DNA from 2 places in the Streptomyces sp. NPDC005438 genome. Region 2 is predicted to be linked to the other one. Evidence: riboswitches for the same ligand, from Rfam matches in the RefSeq annotation. Region 2 holds a riboswitch; the other holds the start of a gene.
What was found. Region 2 has a riboswitch for glycine ahead of gcvT (glycine cleavage system aminomethyltransferase GcvT). Riboswitches for the same ligand answer to the same signal wherever they lie in the genome.

Region 1: linked by a shared signal. The riboswitch ahead of gcvP (aminomethyl-transferring glycine dehydrogenase) and the one ahead of gcvT (glycine cleavage system aminomethyltransferase GcvT) in region 2 are both predicted to bind glycine.

What each region holds. Positions count from the first base shown of each region.
Region 1 covers NZ_JBEXEP010000012.1:169,167-177,762, reverse strand. The annotation lists gene ABZT14_RS22960 (bifunctional nuclease family protein) at 1-317, shown strand, start outside; gene ABZT14_RS22955 (MerR family transcriptional regulator) at 513-1,112, shown strand; gene ABZT14_RS22950 (DNA polymerase IV) at 1,179-2,621, shown strand; gene ABZT14_RS22945 (PRC-barrel domain-containing protein) at 2,567-2,950, opposite strand; glycine riboswitch at 3,084-3,180, shown strand; gene gcvP (aminomethyl-transferring glycine dehydrogenase) at 3,357-6,251, shown strand; gene ABZT14_RS22935 (hypothetical protein) at 6,331-6,912, opposite strand; gene ABZT14_RS22930 (glutamate--cysteine ligase) at 7,381-8,596, shown strand, end outside.
Region 2 covers NZ_JBEXEP010000002.1:705,019-713,614, forward strand. The annotation lists gene ABZT14_RS07840 (L-serine ammonia-lyase) at 549-1,931, opposite strand; gene glyA (serine hydroxymethyltransferase) at 2,038-3,336, opposite strand; gene gcvH (glycine cleavage system protein GcvH) at 3,389-3,775, opposite strand; gene gcvT (glycine cleavage system aminomethyltransferase GcvT) at 3,938-5,077, opposite strand; glycine riboswitch at 5,249-5,340, opposite strand; gene ABZT14_RS07860 (AAA family ATPase) at 5,586-6,254, shown strand; gene ABZT14_RS07865 (hypothetical protein) at 6,450-7,070, opposite strand; gene ABZT14_RS07870 (enhanced serine sensitivity protein SseB) at 7,240-8,022, shown strand; gene ABZT14_RS07875 (enhanced serine sensitivity protein SseB C-terminal domain-containing protein) at 8,139-8,596, shown strand, end outside.

The sequences.
Region 1 (8,596 bases), on a different contig from region 2:
CTGCTCGGCCGCTGACGCATGACCTGTTCAAGGACGTGCTGGACGCGGTGGGGCAGGAGTTGACGGCTGTCCGCATCACCGACCTCAGAGAGGGCGTGTTCTACGCGGAGCTGGTCTTCGCCAGCGGGGTCGAGGTCAGTGCCCGCCCCTCGGACGCGATAGCCCTGGCCCTCCGCACCGGGACACCCATCTACGGAAGCGACGGTGTGCTGGACGACGCCGGGATCGCCATTCCCGACGAGCAGGAGGACGAGGTCGAGAAGTTCCGCGAGTTCCTCGACCAGATCTCTCCCGAGGACTTCGGAAGCAGCCAGTAGCCGACCGCGTGGGGACGGGTCCGTCCGGCCAAGAGGCCAGGGTTTCCCGAGACCTCGCAAGGTGAAACCCCTCTACGGGGGAAAATCACTCGCCGTGCCCAGTGTGGCGTTGATTGACGCACTCCGGGTGACTGCCTACCTTCGTGGGGCAAGTCTTGGGGAACGTCCAACTGGACGTGAAGGACGGAGGTCGGAGTGGGAAGCACCGACAAGGAGACGGGGGCGAGCGGTCCCGTTCCGCTTCACGAGCCACGGCCCACACCCCTCCCCTCTCCCTCACCCGTGGGGCCCGCCGACCCCGCACCCGAGGTGGGGTACCGAGGTCCGGCCGCCTGCTCGGCCGCCGGCATCACCTACCGCCAGCTGGACTACTGGGCCCGTACCGGCCTGGTGGAGCCCAGCATCCGCCCCGCGTACGGCTCCGGCAGCCACCGGCTGTACAGCTTCCGGGACGTGGTCGTCCTCAAGATCGTCAAGCGTCTGCTGGACGCGGGTGTCTCCCTGCAGAACATCCGCGCCGCCGTCAGCCACCTGAGCGCCCGGGGCCTGGCCGACCTGACCCAGATGACCCTGATGAGCGACGGCGCCACCGTCTACGAGTGCTCCTCCCCGGACGACGTGGTGGCCCTGCTCCAGGGCGGCCAGGGCGTGTTCGGCATCGCCGTCGGAGTGGTCTGGCGCGACGTGGAGGAAGCCCTGGAGGAACTGCACGCCGAGCGGGTGGACAGCGGTGAGACCGTCCCGGGCGAGCACCCGGACGACGAGCTGGCCCGTCGCCGCAACCGCGTGGGCTGAGCCCCCGGCCCGTCGGCGCCCCGCGCCGACCGGCGACTGTCGGTGCCGTACGGCAGGATCGGCACCGTGAGAGACGTGCCCACCATCCTGCACCTGGACATGGACGCCTTCTACGCGTCCGTGGAGCAGCTCGCCAAGCCCAGCCTCGGCGGACGTCCGGTGGTGGTGGGCGGGTTGGGGCCCCGGGGAGTGGTGGCCACCGCCTCCTACGAGGCCCGCAGGTTCGGGGTCCACTCGGCGATGCCGATGGCACAGGCCCGCAGGCTCTGCCCCCACGCGGCGTACCTGGTGCCCCGCTTCGACCTCTACCGACGTGTCAGCGAGACGGTGATGGGTCTGCTCACCGCCCTGTCGCCTCTGGTCGAACCCCTCAGCCTGGACGAGGCGTTCGTCGACCTGGAGGCCGGTGACGACTGGCCGGAACGCGACCGGGCCCGGCACCAGGGCCAAACGGCCGAGCTGGCCACCGCGTGGGGTCGGCGGGTCCGACGGGACCTGCGGGACGCCACCGGGCTCAGCGCCTCGGTGGGGCTCGCCTCCAGCAAGATGCTCGCCAAGATCGCCTCGGAGCAGGCCAAGCCGGACGGACTGGTGGTGATCGAGCCGGGCAGCGAACGGGAGTTGCTGGCCCCGCTGCCGGTGCGCACCCTGCCCGGCGTGGGCCCGGCCACCGCCGAGGCCCTGCGGAGGGCCGGCATCCACACCGTGGGGGAGACGGCCGAGGCGGGAGAGGCGGAGTTGCTGCGCCTGCTGGGCAAGGCCCACGGCACGGCCCTGCACCGGATGTCGCTGGGGTTGGACGACCGGCCGGTGGTGGCTGAGCGGGACACCAAGTCGATCTCCGTGGAGGACACCTTCGACGAGGACCTCACCGACCGCACCAGGGTGTCCCTGGAACTGGACCGGCTCGCCGAGCGCTGTGCCGGGCGGCTGCGCACCAGCGGCAAGTCCGGCCGTACGGTGGTGATCAAGGTGCGCAGCTACGACTTCTCCACCCTCACCCGTTCCGAGACCCTCCGTGGTCCGACCGACGACCCCAGCGTCATCCGTGAGGCGGCGGCCCGGCTGTTGGCGGGGGTGGACACCACGGCCGGTGTCCGGCTGCTGGGGGTGGGGGTGAGCGGGCTGGCCTCCTTCACCCAGGAGGACCTGTTCGCCCAGACGCACACCACGGCGGTGGTCGAGGCGCCCTCACCCCTGGAGTCGGCCGCGGCGGACCCGGTGGAGCCGGCGGTGGTCGCACCGGTGGCCGAGGCGCCCTCGGCGCGGCGGTGGATGCCGGGGCGGGACGTGTGGCACCGGGAGCACGGGGCGGGCTGGGTGCAGGGCAGTGGGGTGGGGCGGGTCACCGTACGGTTCGAGGGGCCGGGGACCGGGCCCGGGAGGGTGCGTACCTTCGGGGTGGACGATCCCGACCTGGAGCCGGCCGAGCCGGTGTGGCACGAGGGGGAGGTTCAGCCGTCGGCCCCGGCTATGCGGCCGAAGCGCCGTTCGGGCACCGGGGGGTAGGGCAGCTCGTTGTCGAGCGGTACGTGGAGGCCGTAGTGCCGGTACAGCCGCAGTTCCTGTTCGGGGGAGAGGTGGCGCCCCACCCCGAGGTCGGGGGCCTGCTTGACCAGGTGCCGTTCGAAGGGCACGCGCAGCCCGGCCTCCACCACTTCGCTGGGTTCCAGGGGGACGAAGGCGTCCCGGCGGAAGAGTCCGGTGCGTACCGCCGCCCACTCCGGGTCACCGGTGGCGTCGTCGAGGTAGACCTCGTCGATCGTGCCGAGTTTGGCTCCGTTGAGGTCGAAGGCCTTGCGGCCGATCAAGCTGCGCGGATCGATGTCGGTCTGCACGGGCCCTCCCACGGGGTCTCCAGTCCTGCCGAGGATTCCAGATACAACGAAAAGCCACTTCCGGGAACTTGGCCAGTCGAACGCCGCCCCGAGACCAGGGGGTAAGGGCGCTGGTACGCTCGTAGAAGGCTGTTGACCCTGTGCGGGAGAGTTCTCCGTCCACCGGGCGGAGGCGCCGAAGGAGCAAATCCTCCCCGGAATCTCTCAGGCTCACGTACCGCGCGGACGAGGTCTCTCTGGAAAGCAGGGCGGGCCACGGACACGTACCGCAGCCCCTCCTCACCGACGGTGAAAGCCGGGACGACGGCCCGGTGAAACTCTCAGGTTGAGATGACAGAGGGGGAGGCCGTTCGGGCACCGTGCCGCGGTGCCCCTCGAAGGTCGCAGCGACCAGGAGGCCCCCGCGATGAACGCCACACACACTTCCCTCGCCGATCTGGAGCGCGCCGACGCCTTCGAGCGGCGGCACATCGGCCCCGACGCCGAGGACCAGGCCAAGATGCTGGCCCAGGTGGGCTACGGCTCGCTGGAGGAGCTGACCGAGGCCGCGGTGCCGGACGTCATCAAGAGCGCCGGGTCCCTGCGGCTGCCCGAGGGCCGCAGCGAGGCCGAGGTCCTGGCCGAGCTGAGGGAGCTGGCCGGGAGCAACCAGGTCCTGCACTCCATGATCGGACTGGGCTACTACGGCACCTTCACGCCCTCGGTGATCCTGCGGAACGTGATGGAGAACCCCGCGTGGTACACCGCCTACACCCCGTACCAGCCGGAGATCTCCCAGGGGCGCCTGGAGGCGCTGCTGAACTTCCAGACGATGGTGGCCGACCTGACCGGGCTGCCCACCTCCAACTCCTCGCTGCTGGACGAGGGAACCGCCGCCGCTGAGGCGATGGCCCTCTCCCGCCGGGTCGGCAAGGTCAAGGGCGGCGTCTACCTGGTGGACGCCGACTGCCTGCCGCAGACCCTGGCCGTGCTGCGCACCCGCGCCGAACCCGCCGGGGTGGAGGTGGTCGTCGCCGACCTGGGCGAGGGCATCCCCGAGGAGGTGGCCGAACAGGGCGTCTTCGGCGTCCTGTTGCAGTACCCCGGGGCCTCCGGGGCGGTCCGGGACCACCGCGCGGTGATCGAGCGGGCCCACGAGCTGGGCGCGGTGGTCACCGTCAGCGCCGACCTGCTGTCGCTGACCCTGTTGGCCTCCCCGGGTTCCCTGGGCGCCGACATCGCGGTCGGCTCCAGCCAGCGCTTCGGGGTGCCGATGGGGTTCGGTGGCCCGCACGCGGGCTTCATGGCCGTACGGGAGAAGCACGCGCGGAGCCTGCCGGGCCGGTTGGTCGGCGTCTCCAAGGACGTGGCCGGCGCCAAGGGCTACCGGCTGGCGCTCCAGACCCGGGAACAGCACATCCGTCGGGAGAAGGCCACCAGCAACATCTGCACCGCCCAGGTGCTGCTGGCCGTCATGGCCGGGATGTACGCGGTGTACCACGGCCCGGAGGGGCTGGCCGCCATCGCTCGCCGTACCCACCGGTTCGCCGCCGTGCTGGCCGAGGGGCTGCGCCGGGGCGGGGTCGAGGTCACCCACGAGCGGTTCTTCGACACCCTGACCGCGCGGGTGCCCCAGGGCGCCGAGGAGGTCGTACGGCGGGCCCGCGAACAGGGCGTCAACCTGCGGCTGGTGGACGCCGACCAGGTGGGCGTGGCCTGTGACGAGACCACCACCCGGGCCCAACTCGCCACGGTGTGGCAGGCGTTCGGGGTCGAGGTGGACCCCGCCGGGGTGGACGCGCTGGACGCCGCCACCCCCGACGCCCTCCCCGGTGAGCTGCTGCGGACCGACGAGTACCTCACCCACCCGGTCTTCCACCAGCACCGTTCCGAGACCGGGATGCTGCGCTACCTGCGGCGACTGGCCGACCGGGACTACGCCCTGGACCGGGGCATGATCCCGCTGGGCTCGTGCACCATGAAGCTCAACGCGACCACCGAGATGGAGCCGGTGACCTGGCCGGAGTTCGGTGCCCTCCACCCCTTCGCCCCCGTCGAGCAGGCCCAGGGCTACCTCACCCTGATCCGGGGGCTGGAGCGGCAGTTGGAGGAACTGACCGGCTACGACCGCGTCTCGCTCCAGCCCAACGCCGGCTCCCAGGGGGAGCTGGCCGGACTGCTGGCGGTCCGCGCCTACCACCGGGCCAACGGTGACGACCAGCGCACCGTCTGCCTGATCCCCTCGTCCGCGCACGGCACCAACGCGGCGAGCGCGGTGATGGCCGGGATGAAGGTGGTCGTGGTCAGGACCGGCGAGGACGGCGACGTGGACGTGGCCGACCTGCGCGCCAAGATCGAGCAGTACGGTGAGCAGCTGGCCGTGCTGATGGTCACCTACCCCTCCACCCACGGGGTGTTCGAGGAGCACATCACCGACATCTGCGGGGCGGTGCACGACGCCGGCGGCCAGGTGTACGTCGACGGCGCCAACCTCAACGCCCTGGTCGGGCTGGCCCGTCCGGGCAAGTTCGGTTCGGACGTGTCCCACCTGAACCTGCACAAGACCTTCTGCATCCCGCACGGCGGCGGTGGCCCCGGGGTGGGCCCGGTGGGGGTGCGCGAGCACCTGGCGCCGTACCTGCCCAACCACCCCCTGCAGCCGGAGGCCGGACCGGAGACCGGTATCGGCCCGATCTCCGCCGCCCCCTGGGGCTCGGCCGGAATCCTGCCGATCTCCTGGGCCTACGTACGGCTGATGGGTGGGGAGGCACTGCTGCGGGCGACCCAGGTCGCGGTGCTCAGCGCCAACTACATCGCCCGGCGCCTGGAGCCGCACTACCCCGTGCTCTACACCGGTCCCGGCGGGCTGGTCGCCCACGAGTGCATCATCGACGTCCGCCCGCTCACCAAGGAGACCGGGGTGAGCATCGACGACGTGGCCAAGCGGCTGATCGACTACGGCTTCCACGCCCCGACCATGTCCTTCCCGGTGGCCGGCACCCTGATGGTCGAGCCCACCGAGAGTGAGGACCTGGCGGAACTGGACCGCTTCTGCGACGCCATGATCGCCATCCGGGCGGAGATCGAGCGGGTCGGCAACGGCGAGTGGAGCGCGGAGGACAACCCCCTGCGCAACGCTCCGCACACCGGGGCGCAGCTGGCCGGCGAGTGGCCGCACGCCTACGACCGCGCCGAGGCGCTGTTCCCGCCCGGTGTCGACCCGGCGAGCAAGTACTGGCCGCCGGTGCGCCGGATCGACGGCGCCTTCGGTGACCGCAACCTCGTCTGCTCCTGCCCCCCGATGGAGGAGTACGACGACTGAACGGGCGACTGACCCACACGGTCCGGTGACAGCAGTGGCCCCGCTGGAGACAGCGGGGCCACTGCTCGTACAGCGGGGCTCAGGCAGGCGCGCTCATCAGGGGGCCGGCCAGCAGACGTACGGTCAGCAGGGGCAGCAGGGCCTCGACGCGGTGCGGCCGGTGGGAGGGGATACCCGGAGGCGCCGGCGCCAGGGGGACCAGCAGGTCGTTGGGCGCGGGGCCGTTGCGGTCGGGAGCCGCGTCGACGTCACCGTGCAGCCAGAGGGTGAGCATGTACAGCTCCGGCAGCGACAGCAACCGGGGCTGGTACGAGCCGGCCTGGGCGGAGCACTGTCGTAGGGCGCGCTCGGTGGAGGTCACGTACGGGCCCTGGCTGAGGTAGCCGAAGGTCCAGCCCTCCGGGGTGAGCAGCGCCTCCGCCGCCTGCGGGGGGTCGGCGCTGGTGCCCTCGGCCGGCCCCAGGGGGAACCGCCAACCGGTGAGTTCGGTGCGGATCTCGCCCCGGGGGTCGCGCAGCCGCTTCCAGGTGTGCACCGGCAGGGAGAGTTCGGGGTGCGGGGAACCGGGGCCCGAGGTGGCCGTGGGGCCGTGGACGTCCTGGAGGGCGGCGAGCACACAACGCAGCGCGGGTGCTGGCGGTGGCGACAGATGCAGGGGCATGGACGGGACGCCTCTCGCTCGGAGACTGAGGGATCTGCGGGCGCGAACTCCGGTGTTGGCGCGACAGGTCGACATCGGCCCGGTGACGGCGGAGAATTCCCGCGCCACTTCTCGGGTCGGGGTGCCCGCCAAATCCTATACGAAAGACGCTGAGGTGCGGATTCGAATATCCCCGCGCGATAATGGCGGCAAGATGACTTCCGGCCTTCCTCGGGGCATTATCCGCTCTCTCGCCACTTCCGCAACCCGGGCGCGAAAGGGCTTTCTCCGTGACGTTGTCTGCCGGTTCCGACGAGGTGAGGAATCGGCCCGGCTGATGTCCGGCACCCGTGCCGGATCCGGTTATGCCGGGGGAACGTGCTGCGGGGTGGTGACCGGACGTGGTGTGGCCGACCCTTGGGGACGCGTTATGGATCGCACGGGCTGGGCATCATCGGAAACACGTTCCGAGGCAGGGAGGGTGCCCTGATGGGTGAGAAGGTCGCGGCGGACAGGTTCGACCTGTCCGACCGGCAGCGGTACCGGCGCAAGCTGGAGCGGTCGCTTCTGGCGCTGGAGCTGCTGCTGGAGGAGGACAGGTTCGAGCGACCGCGTAACCTCATGGGCCTGGAGATCGAGCTGAACCTGGCCGGGGCGGACGGTATGCCGAGGATGCTCAACGCGGAGGTCCTGGAACGTATCGCGAGTGACGATTTCCAAACAGAGCTGGCCCAGTTCAACCTGGAAGTCAACGTGGTGCCCCACGCGTTGACCGGCCGGGTATTCGACCAACTCGCGGAAGAACTCGACGCGGCGCTCGGGTACGCCGACCGGCAGGCGCGGCAACTCGACTCCCGTATCGTCATGATCGGAATTCTTCCCACGCTCACCGAAGAGGACATGGTCTCCTCCAACCTCTCCGAGGCCGACCGCTACACCCTTCTCAACGAACAGATCATGGCGGCCCGGGGCGAGAACATGAGCCTCGACATCGAGGGCGTGGAGCATTTGCGGTGCACCTCCGCCTCTATCGCCCCCGAGGCCGCCTGCACCTCGGTGCAGTTGCACCTGCAGGTCACCCCGCAGCGTTTCCCCGACGTGTGGAACGCGGCGGAGGCCATCGCCGGGGTGCAGATCGCCATGGGCGCCAACGCCCCCTTCGCCTTCGGCCGGGAACTGTGGCGGGAGTCGCGGGTGCCGCTGTTCCTCCAGTCCACCGACCCCCGGCCGCCGGAGCTGGTCGCCCAGGGCGTACGACCGCGTACCTGGTTCGGGGAGCGCTGGATCAGCTCGGTCACCGACCTGTTCGAGGAGAACGTGCGTTACTTCCCCGCGCTGATCCCCCTGATCGGTGAGGAGGACCCGATACGGGAGCTGGAGGAGGGACGCGTCCCGGAGCTGTCCGAGCTGACCCTCCACAACGGCACCGTCTACCGCTGGAACCGCCCGGTGTACGAGGTCGCCGGCGGGATCCCCCACCTGCGGGTGGAGAACCGGGTGTTGCCGGCCGGGCCGACGGTCACCGACGTCCTGGCGAACACCGCCCTGTACTACGGACTGGTCCGCGCCCTGGCCGAGGAGTCCCGACCGGTGTGGACCAGGATGCCCTTCTCCGCCGCCCAGGAGAACTTCGACAGTGCCTGCCGGCACGGCATCGAGGCCCAGCTGTGGTGGCCGCGTTCGGGGCGGGGCGGCGGTCTGGTCG
Region 2 (8,596 bases):
AGGTGGAGGACCTCGACCAAGGCCTCGGAATACTCCCCCAAACCGCGGGCCGATCTTCGGGCTCGTCGCCCGACCTGCCGAGTATCGCGAACTGCCCGCGACAGAGCCGGCGTTCGCCCGGTAGGGGCTCGGCGGAGTGGAGGAAGCGGTCACTTTCGCACCGCCGCCGCTGGAGACGACGTCACCTGTGACGGCGGACAAGCAGGCCGTCCAGGAGATGCGGTCCGCCGTGGAGCGAACCCGGTCGGCCGTGACCGAGTACCGGCGACTCCTGACCGGTCCCAGCCTGGCCTCAGGTGATGCCGACGATCGAGACGGTCGTGGCGAACTGGGGCACGTTTACGCGCCTCGCGCGAGAGGCCACTCCGCCGGCTCCCCCTGTCCACTCCGGGTGGGAATCCCGGGCCGACGTTCGGTGCCAGCTACGGGGGACCGAGGCTTCTTGGCCAGGTCACGGGCGGGATTCGCGGGGACTGGTCAGGGACTTCTCAGGGACTCTCCGCTCTGTCACAGGGACTGGTCAGGGACCCTGGTCAGAGGTGGTGCGCTCAGCACTCGATGACGTTCACGGCGAGGCCGCCGCGGGCTGTCTCCTTGTACTTGACCTTCATGTCGGCGCCCGTCTCCTTCATGGTCTTGATGGCCTTGTCGAGGGAGACGTGGTGGCGGCCGTCGCCGCGCAGGGACATCCGGGCGGCGGTGACGGCCTTCACGGCGGCCATCCCGTTGCGTTCGATGCAGGGGATCTGGACCAGGCCGCCGACCGGGTCACAGGTGAGCCCGAGGTTGTGCTCGATGCCGATCTCGGCGGCGTTCTCCACCTGTTCCGGGGTGCCGCCCAGCACTTCGGCGAGCCCTCCGGCGGCCATGGAGCAGGCGGAACCGACCTCGCCCTGGCAGCCGACCTCGGCGCCGGAGATGGAGGCGTTCTCCTTGAACAGCAGCCCGATGGCGCCGGCCGCCAGCAGGAACCGCACGATGCCGTCGTCGTCGGCCGAGGGGACGAACTGGGAGTAGTAGTGGAGTACCGCCGGCATGATGCCGGCCGCCCCGTTGGTGGGCGCGGTGACCACCCGTCCGCCGGCGGCGTTCTCCTCGTTGACGGCCATGGCGTAGAGGGTGAGCCACTCCATGGCGCGTGCCTGCGGGTCGCCCTCGGCCTGGAGTTGGCGGGCGGAGGTGGCGGCCCTGCGGCGTACCCGTAGCCCTCCGGGAAGGATGCCCTCCTGCCGCATCCCCCGGTCCACGCACTGGCGCATCACCTGCCAGATCTCCAGCAGTCCGGTACGGATCTCCTCGGGGCTGCGCCAGGCCTGCTCGTTCTCCCACATCAGCCCGGACACCGACAGCCCGGTCTCCCGGGTGAGCCGGAGCAGTTCGTCGCCGGTGCGGAAGGAGTGCTTGAGCGGGGTGTCGTCCAGTTTGATGCGGTCCTGGCCGACGGCGTCCTCGTCGACGACGAAGCCGCCGCCCACCGAGTAGTAGGTCTTCTCCAGCAGGGGCGTGCCGTCGGCGTCGTAGGCGAGGAGGGTCATCCCGTTGGCGTGGTACGGCAGGGAGCGGCGACGGTGCAGGACCAGTTCCCGCGACTCGTCGAAGTCGATCTCGTGGGCGTCCCCTATCTCGTCGGAGAGCAGCCGCAGCCGCTTGTCCCGCCGGATCTCGGCCACCCGCTGGTCGGCGCGCTCCACGTCCACGGTGCGGGGGGAGTTGCCCTCCAGGCCGAGGAGTACCGCCTTGGGCGTGCCGTGTCCGTGCCCGGTGGCCCCGAGGGAGCCGTACAACTCCGCGCGTACCGCGCTGGTGTGGGCCAGCAGCCCCTCGTTCTTGAGGCGACGGGCGAACATGTTGGCCGCCCGCATGGGGCCGACTGTGTGGGAGCTGGAGGGGCCGATGCCGATGGAGAACAGGTCGAAGACGGAGATGGCCATGGTGGGACTCCTGACGCCGGGGTGACCGGTGGTCGCCGCCCCGGGGGTGGGGACGTGCGGGAGGCCGGGGCGGGCCCGTGGGTGGGTGCCCGCCCCGGCCGTTCCGTCACTCGGACCGCTTGCCCAGGTTCGGGTAGAGCGGGTGCCGTGCCGTGAGCGCCGCCACCCGGGCGGCCAGCGACTTGGCGGGGGAGTCGGCCGAACCCCAGGTGTCGGCCGAGGTCTTGAGGGTCTCGGCGATGATGTCGGCGACCTCGCGGAAGTCCTCGGTGTCGAAGCCCCGGGTGGCCAGGGCGGGGGTGCCGACCCGCAGGCCCGAGGTCACCATCGGTGGCCGGGGGTCGTTGGGTACCGCGTTGCGGTTGACGGTGATGCCGACCTCGTGCAGTCGGTCCTCGGCCTGCTGGCCGTCCAGCTCGGACTCGCGGAGGTCGACCAGCACCAGGTGGACGTCGGTGCCGCCGGAGAGCACGGACACCCCGGCGTCCACGGCGTCGGGCTGGGTCAGTCGCTCGGCCAGCAGCCGGGCGCCCTCCAGGGTGCGGCGCTGCCGGTCCTTGAACTCCTCGGTCGCGGCGACCTTGAAGGAGACGGCCTTGGCGGCGATGACGTGCTCCAGGGGGCCGCCCTGCTGGCCGGGGAACACCGCCGAGTTGATCTTCTTGGCGTGCTCCTTCTTGGAGAGGATCACGCCGCCCCGGGGGCCGCCGAGGGTCTTGTGGGTGGTGGTGGTGACCACGTCCGCGTAGGGCACCGGGGAGGGGTGCAGCCCGGCGGCCACCAGACCGGCGAAGTGCGCCATGTCGACCAGGAGCAGGGCCTCGACCTCGTCGGCGACCCGGCGGAAGGCGGCGAAGTCCAGGTGGCGGGGGTAGGCGGACCAGCCGGCCACGATCATCCGGGGCCGGTGCTCGCGGGCGAGGCGCTCGACCTCCTCCATGTCGACCCGGCCGGTCTCGGCGTCCACGTGGTAGGCGACCACGTTGTAGAGCTTGCCGGAGAAGTTGATCTTCATCCCGTGGGTGAGGTGTCCACCGTGGGCCAGGTCCAGGCCCATGATGGTGTCGCCCGGCTTCAGCAGGGCGAACATCGCGGCGGCGTTGGCCGAGGCGCCCGAGTGCGGCTGGACGTTGGCGGCCTCGGCGCCGAACAGGGCCTTGATCCGGTCCCGGGCGATGTCCTCGATGACGTCGACGTGTTCGCAGCCGCCGTAGTAGCGGCGGCCCGGGTACCCCTCGGCGTACTTGTTGGTCAGGACCGACCCCTGTGCCTCCAGCGCGGCGACCGGCGCGAAGTTCTCGGAGGCGATCATCTCCAGGGTCGACTGCTGCCGGTGGAGTTCGGCGTCGACGGCGGCGGCGACATCGGGGTCGAGCTCGTGCAGAGACTGGTTCAGAAGCGACATGAGTGCTTTCCGGTGAAGGTGCCCGCGCCGGGCGGGCACAGGGGAACGGGCTTCAGTTACCGGTGAAGGCGGTGTACTCGTCGGCGCTCAGCAGGCCCTCGGGCTCGCCGGCGGACGTGTCCAGCCGCACCTTGAACAGCCAACCGTCCTCGAAGGGCGCGGAGTTGACCAGCGCGGGATCGTCGACGACGTTCTGGTTGATCTCGGCGATCTCACCGCTGACCGGCGCGTAGAGGTCGCTGACCGACTTGGTGGACTCCAACTCGCCACAGGGTTCGCCCGCGGTCACGGTGTCGCCCACCTCCGGCAGCTGCACGAAGACGACGTCACCCAGCGCGCTGGCGGCGTGCTCGGTGATGCCCACCGTCGACACGCCGTCCTCGGCCGCCGTCAGCCACTCGTGCTCCTTGCTGTACCGCAGGTTCTCGGGGTTGCTCATGGCTAGATTCTCCTGGGGAAGAGGGGTGATGGGCGAACAGGTCTTGAGGGTTGGACGTCCGGGACCCACTATGCGGGTCCCGGCACCGCGCGACACCTCGGTCGCCCGCCCGGACCCGTGCGGGTGCCGTCGGGTCGCGGCGCCGCCGCCGTACGCCAGGGCTCAGCGTTCCCGCTTGTAGAAGGGGAGCGCCACCACCTGGTACGGCTCGTGGGAGCCCCGGATGTCCACGGCCACGCCCTTGGTGCCCGGCTCGGAGTGCGAGGCGTCGACGTAGGCGATGGCGATGGGCTTGCCCAGGGTGGGGGAGGGGGCTCCCGAGGTGACCTCGCCGATCACCGTGCCCTCGGCGTTCACCACTGGGTAGCCGGCGCGCGGTACCCGTCGGCCCTCGGCGACCAGTCCGACCAGCTTGCGCGGGGGCTGCTCCTCGGCGCGCTTGGCGGCGACCTCCAGGGGCTCGCGGCCCACGAAGCGGCCGTCGTTGGTGGTCTTCTCGAACTTCACCACCCGGCCCAGGCCGGCGTCGAAGGGGGTGGTGTCGGTGGTGAGTTCGTGGCCGTACAGCGGCATCCCCGCTTCCAGGCGGAGGGTGTCCCGGCAGGACAGCCCGCAGGGCACCAGGCCCACTCCCGCGCCGGCCTCGGTCACCGCCTGCCACACGGCGGGCGCGTCCTCGGGGGCGACGAACAGTTCGAAGCCGTCCTCACCGGTGTACCCGGTACGGGCGATCAGGGCGGAGACCCCGGCGACGGTGCCCGGCAGGCCGGCGTAGTACTTCAGGCCGGCCAGGTCGGCGTCGGTCAGCTGGCCCAGGATGCCGGCCGACTCGGGGCCCTGCACCGCGATCAGGGCGTAGGCCTCGCGGTCGTCCCGTACCTCGGCGTCGAAGCCGGACTGCCGCTGCCGCAGGGCGTCCAGCACCACCTGGGAGTTGGCGGCGTTGGCCACCACCATGAACCGCTCCTCGGCCAGCCGGTAGACGATCAGGTCGTCGAGGATGCCGCCCCGCTCGTCGCAGATCATGGTGTACCGGGCGCGGCCCACGGCCAGCTTGGTCAGGTTGCCGACCAGGGAGTAGTCCAGCAGCTCGGCCGCCTGGGGGCCGTGCACGGTCAGCTCGCCCATGTGGGAGAGGTCGAACAGCCCGGCCCGCTCGCGTACCGCGAGGTGCTCCTCCCGCTCGCTCCCGTAACGCAGCGGCATGTCCCAGCCGGCGAAGTCGGTCATGGTGGCGCCCAGCGCGCGGTGCGTGGCGTCGAGGGCGGTGTGGCGTACGGCGTCGGGGGGTGTGCTCGTCATCCTGGGCTCCGTGGGAGAGGGGTCAACCGGACCTGGTGGCGCACCCGTCGTGTGGCACGCCCTCCCCATCTGTCATCGGAACCTGAGAGGTTCGCCACGACCCCCGACCGGGGTGGGTGGCTTGCACCTTGGGTGGGGCCACACCAGGGCGGCCCGCTTTTCAGATCTGCCTCACCCAGCGCGGTAACTGTGCCTGAGAGATTCAAGGGAGGACTTGCTCCTTCGGCGCCCCGTGGTGTCGGGGGCTCTCCCGCGTGGGTTCTGTCGGCCGATATGCAGTTGCCGGCACATCATGACATGTGCCGGGTGTGTGTGGACCCCCAGGTGGGCGAGGAATCTCCTTGAGCGACATTACTCGTTGTTGACACTCTCGACTCAGGCCGCTGAACGTGGCCGTGACGGGGAGGCGGGCCGGATGGGCACTGCGCGGGGCACTTCGGCGGAGGGGCGTGGAGGAACGGAGCGGTGGTCGGCGCGCGACCCCGGTGTCCCCTTACCGCCCCCCTCGGTGACGGTGACCGTGGCGGCCTCCGGGCCGCCGGAGTGCGAGGCGCCCGGCCATCCCCGGGACCTGCGCGGAGTCGGTGCCCCGCAGGTGCTCCTCTTCCCCGCCGGGGCGCGGGTGGTGGTCTCCGGGCTGCCCGGCAGCGGCAAGTCCACCCTGATGCGCCGCACCGTGGGCGAGGGGGCGTGCCGGGTGGACTCCCAGGACACCCGGGACCGTTGGGCGTCCCGGATGCCGCCCTGGCTGCCCTACGCGGTCTACCGCCCCCTGGTACGGCTGGCCCACTACCTCGCGCTGTGGCGGGAGTTGGGCGGCGGACGGAGTGTGGTGGTGCACGACTGCGGCACCCAGGGCTGGGTACGCCGTTGGCTGATCCGCGACGCCCGTCGCCGGGGCCGCGCCCTGCACCTGGTGCTGCTCGACGTCCCCCCGCCGGTCGCCCTCAACGGGCAGGCACAGCGGGGCCGGGGGGTGAGCCGTTACGCCTTCGCCCGGCACCGCCGAGCCGTGGGGCGGTTGATCCGCCAGGCGCTGACCGGGCGGTTGCCGCGCGGGTTCTCCTCGGTGGTGCTGCTGGACCGCGCCTCGGCCACCGCCCTGCGGGGCATCCGGTTCGAGGTCGCGGAGACCTCCTCGGTACCCCGGCAGGTGGACCCGTCCGTCGGGCGGTGACCGTCCGGGCCGGAGCGGTGCCGTCACTTTCCGGCCACTCGTCCCCGGGGTGAGGGCGCCAACGGCCCCCACCCCGGGAGGAGTTGGGTGCTCCCCGGGTCCCGCGAACCGGGGCCCGTCCGGCCGGCCTCCGGGGGAGGCGCGACGGGCGGGCACCGGGACAGCCGGGGCCGACCTGGCGGGGTACGGCCGGGGTCAGCCGACGGGCAGGCCCCGGGCGGCGCGACTGGTCTGGGACTCCGGCAGCTGTTCGTCGGCGCCGGGCCGGGCGTTCTCCCCGGTAGGCGCCGGCAGGGTCTCGACCTGGGGCAGGCCACCGGTCCGCTCGATGGCCCGTAGCAGTGCGGCGCTGGCCGCGACGGTGGCTCCCGCCTCCTTGCTGATCTTCTCCGGCTTCGCCGAGACGGCCGCCCGGGCCAGCGCGTCCGCTCGTTGGGCCAGGGTCTCCGCCGCCTTGGCCTCCGCCTTGGCGGCCTCCGAGCGCGGCTCCTGGGGCGGGGTGATGGTCTCCAGCGTCGACCGTACGGCCCGGCTGTGGTCGTTGGCCTGCGCCTTGCTCAGCTTCCCGTGCCGGGCCCGGAGAACGTCGGCCAGCAGGTCGGCGACCGGTTCGAAGGTGCCGCCGATCTTCCGCAGCGCCTCGGCCTGCCGCGCCAGTCGTTCGGCGTCCGGGACCGGTGCCTTGCCGTCGGCGTCGCCGGCCACGACCAGGCGAGGCGGGGGAGCGTCGGCGGCCGAGGCGGCGGTGGCGCCCACGGCTCCGAGGGCGAGCGAGGCGGTGAGGACCGTGGCCGCGGCCGTCTTGGGGATGCGCATGGTGGTTCTTCCTCCGGTACGTCCGACAGGGGATCTGGACGTGCCCAGCCTCCGAGCGCCCGGCACCGTCCGCAACCGAGCCGTCGCCGCAGGTGACCCACCGGGTGACAGTTCGGTCCGAACGGCCCAGCGGGGCTCCTCACCAGCCGTTTCCTCTAGGGTGTCGGCCATGACAAGTCCCCAGCAGCCGCAGCACTTTGGGCCGGGCCATGGTGGAGGGTGGCCGAGCAACGAGTTGGAGGAGGTGCTGTCCTCCTCGCTGAACGCCGGCCAAGCCGGCGGACGACTGCTGGAGGTGCTGGCCCGCAGCCAGCTGTGGGTGCCGCTGCCCGAGGGGGGCGGGCCGGACAGCCCCAACCTCGACCTGCCCACCGTCCAGCTGGACGGTGCCCCCTACGTTCCGGTGTTCAGTTCCGAGCAGCAGTTCCTCCAGGCCACCGGGAGCCACCTGAGCTTCGCGGTGGCCCCCGCGGTGGAGTTCGCCCGTGGCCTGCCCCCGCAGGTGGGGGTCGCCGTCAACCCCGGGGGCACGGTGGGGGTGCCCCTGCCGCCCGAGGCGGTGGCCGAACTGTGCGGGGCGGCGCCGGGGTCGGGGGTACCCGGGGTCGCCACCGGTGCCCGGGTGCGACTGTTCGAGCCGGACTGGCAGCAGGAGCCGGTCGACCTGTTGGCCACCGCGGCGGGGGAGTTCGCCGCGCAGCCGCCGGTCCGCAGCGCCCGCAGGGCGCTGGCCAGTGTGGAGGGCCGGGACCCCAGCCTGTACATCGGTGTGGAGCTGGACCTGCTGGACCCCGAGGCCCGTACCGCCGCCCATGACGCCTTGGCGCGCGCACTGGGGAACCACCCGGTGCGGTGGCCGGTGCAGATGGTCTTCCTGGACGCGGCGAACGACCCGATGGTGGAGTGGATGCGCCAGTGCGTGCGCCCCTTCTACGACCGTGAGCAGTCGTAGTTCGGCTCCGGCATAGGTGGGGAAGCCCACGGTGCCTCGTAAGCTGGTTGGATGAGGGGGCGGGGCCCACGGGGGGTCCGTCGGAAGACCGCAAGGCAGACGAAGGGGCGGCCCAGGTGAGCGCGGGTGGAAGCGTCGAGCAGCTGCTGCACCAGGTTTCGCCCGGGCGTTACGACGCCTACGAGGCGCTGTTGGCCGCCCTCGCGAACGGGCAGGTCTGGATGCTGCTGTGGCACGGCCACCCCGGCTCCCCGGACGCCCAGTACGGCAACATGGATGTGGACGGCCACGGCTACGCGCCCTGTGTGACCTCCGCGCAGGAGCTGGCCGCCTCCGGCTGGAGCCGCGCCCACGAGGTGGTCACCGGACGGGAGATCGCCGCCGCCCTGTTCCCCGACCGTTGGGGCATCTGGCTCAACCCGCACAGCCCCGGCGGGGGCGTGGGCATCCCCTGGCTGGACCTGCGCCGGCTGGCCACCGGCCTGGACCAGCAGCCGGCCGGGCCGCTGCGGATCACCGAACCGGTGCTGGACGTCTCCCGGTTCTACGCCCTGCTGGCCCAGAACGCCTATGC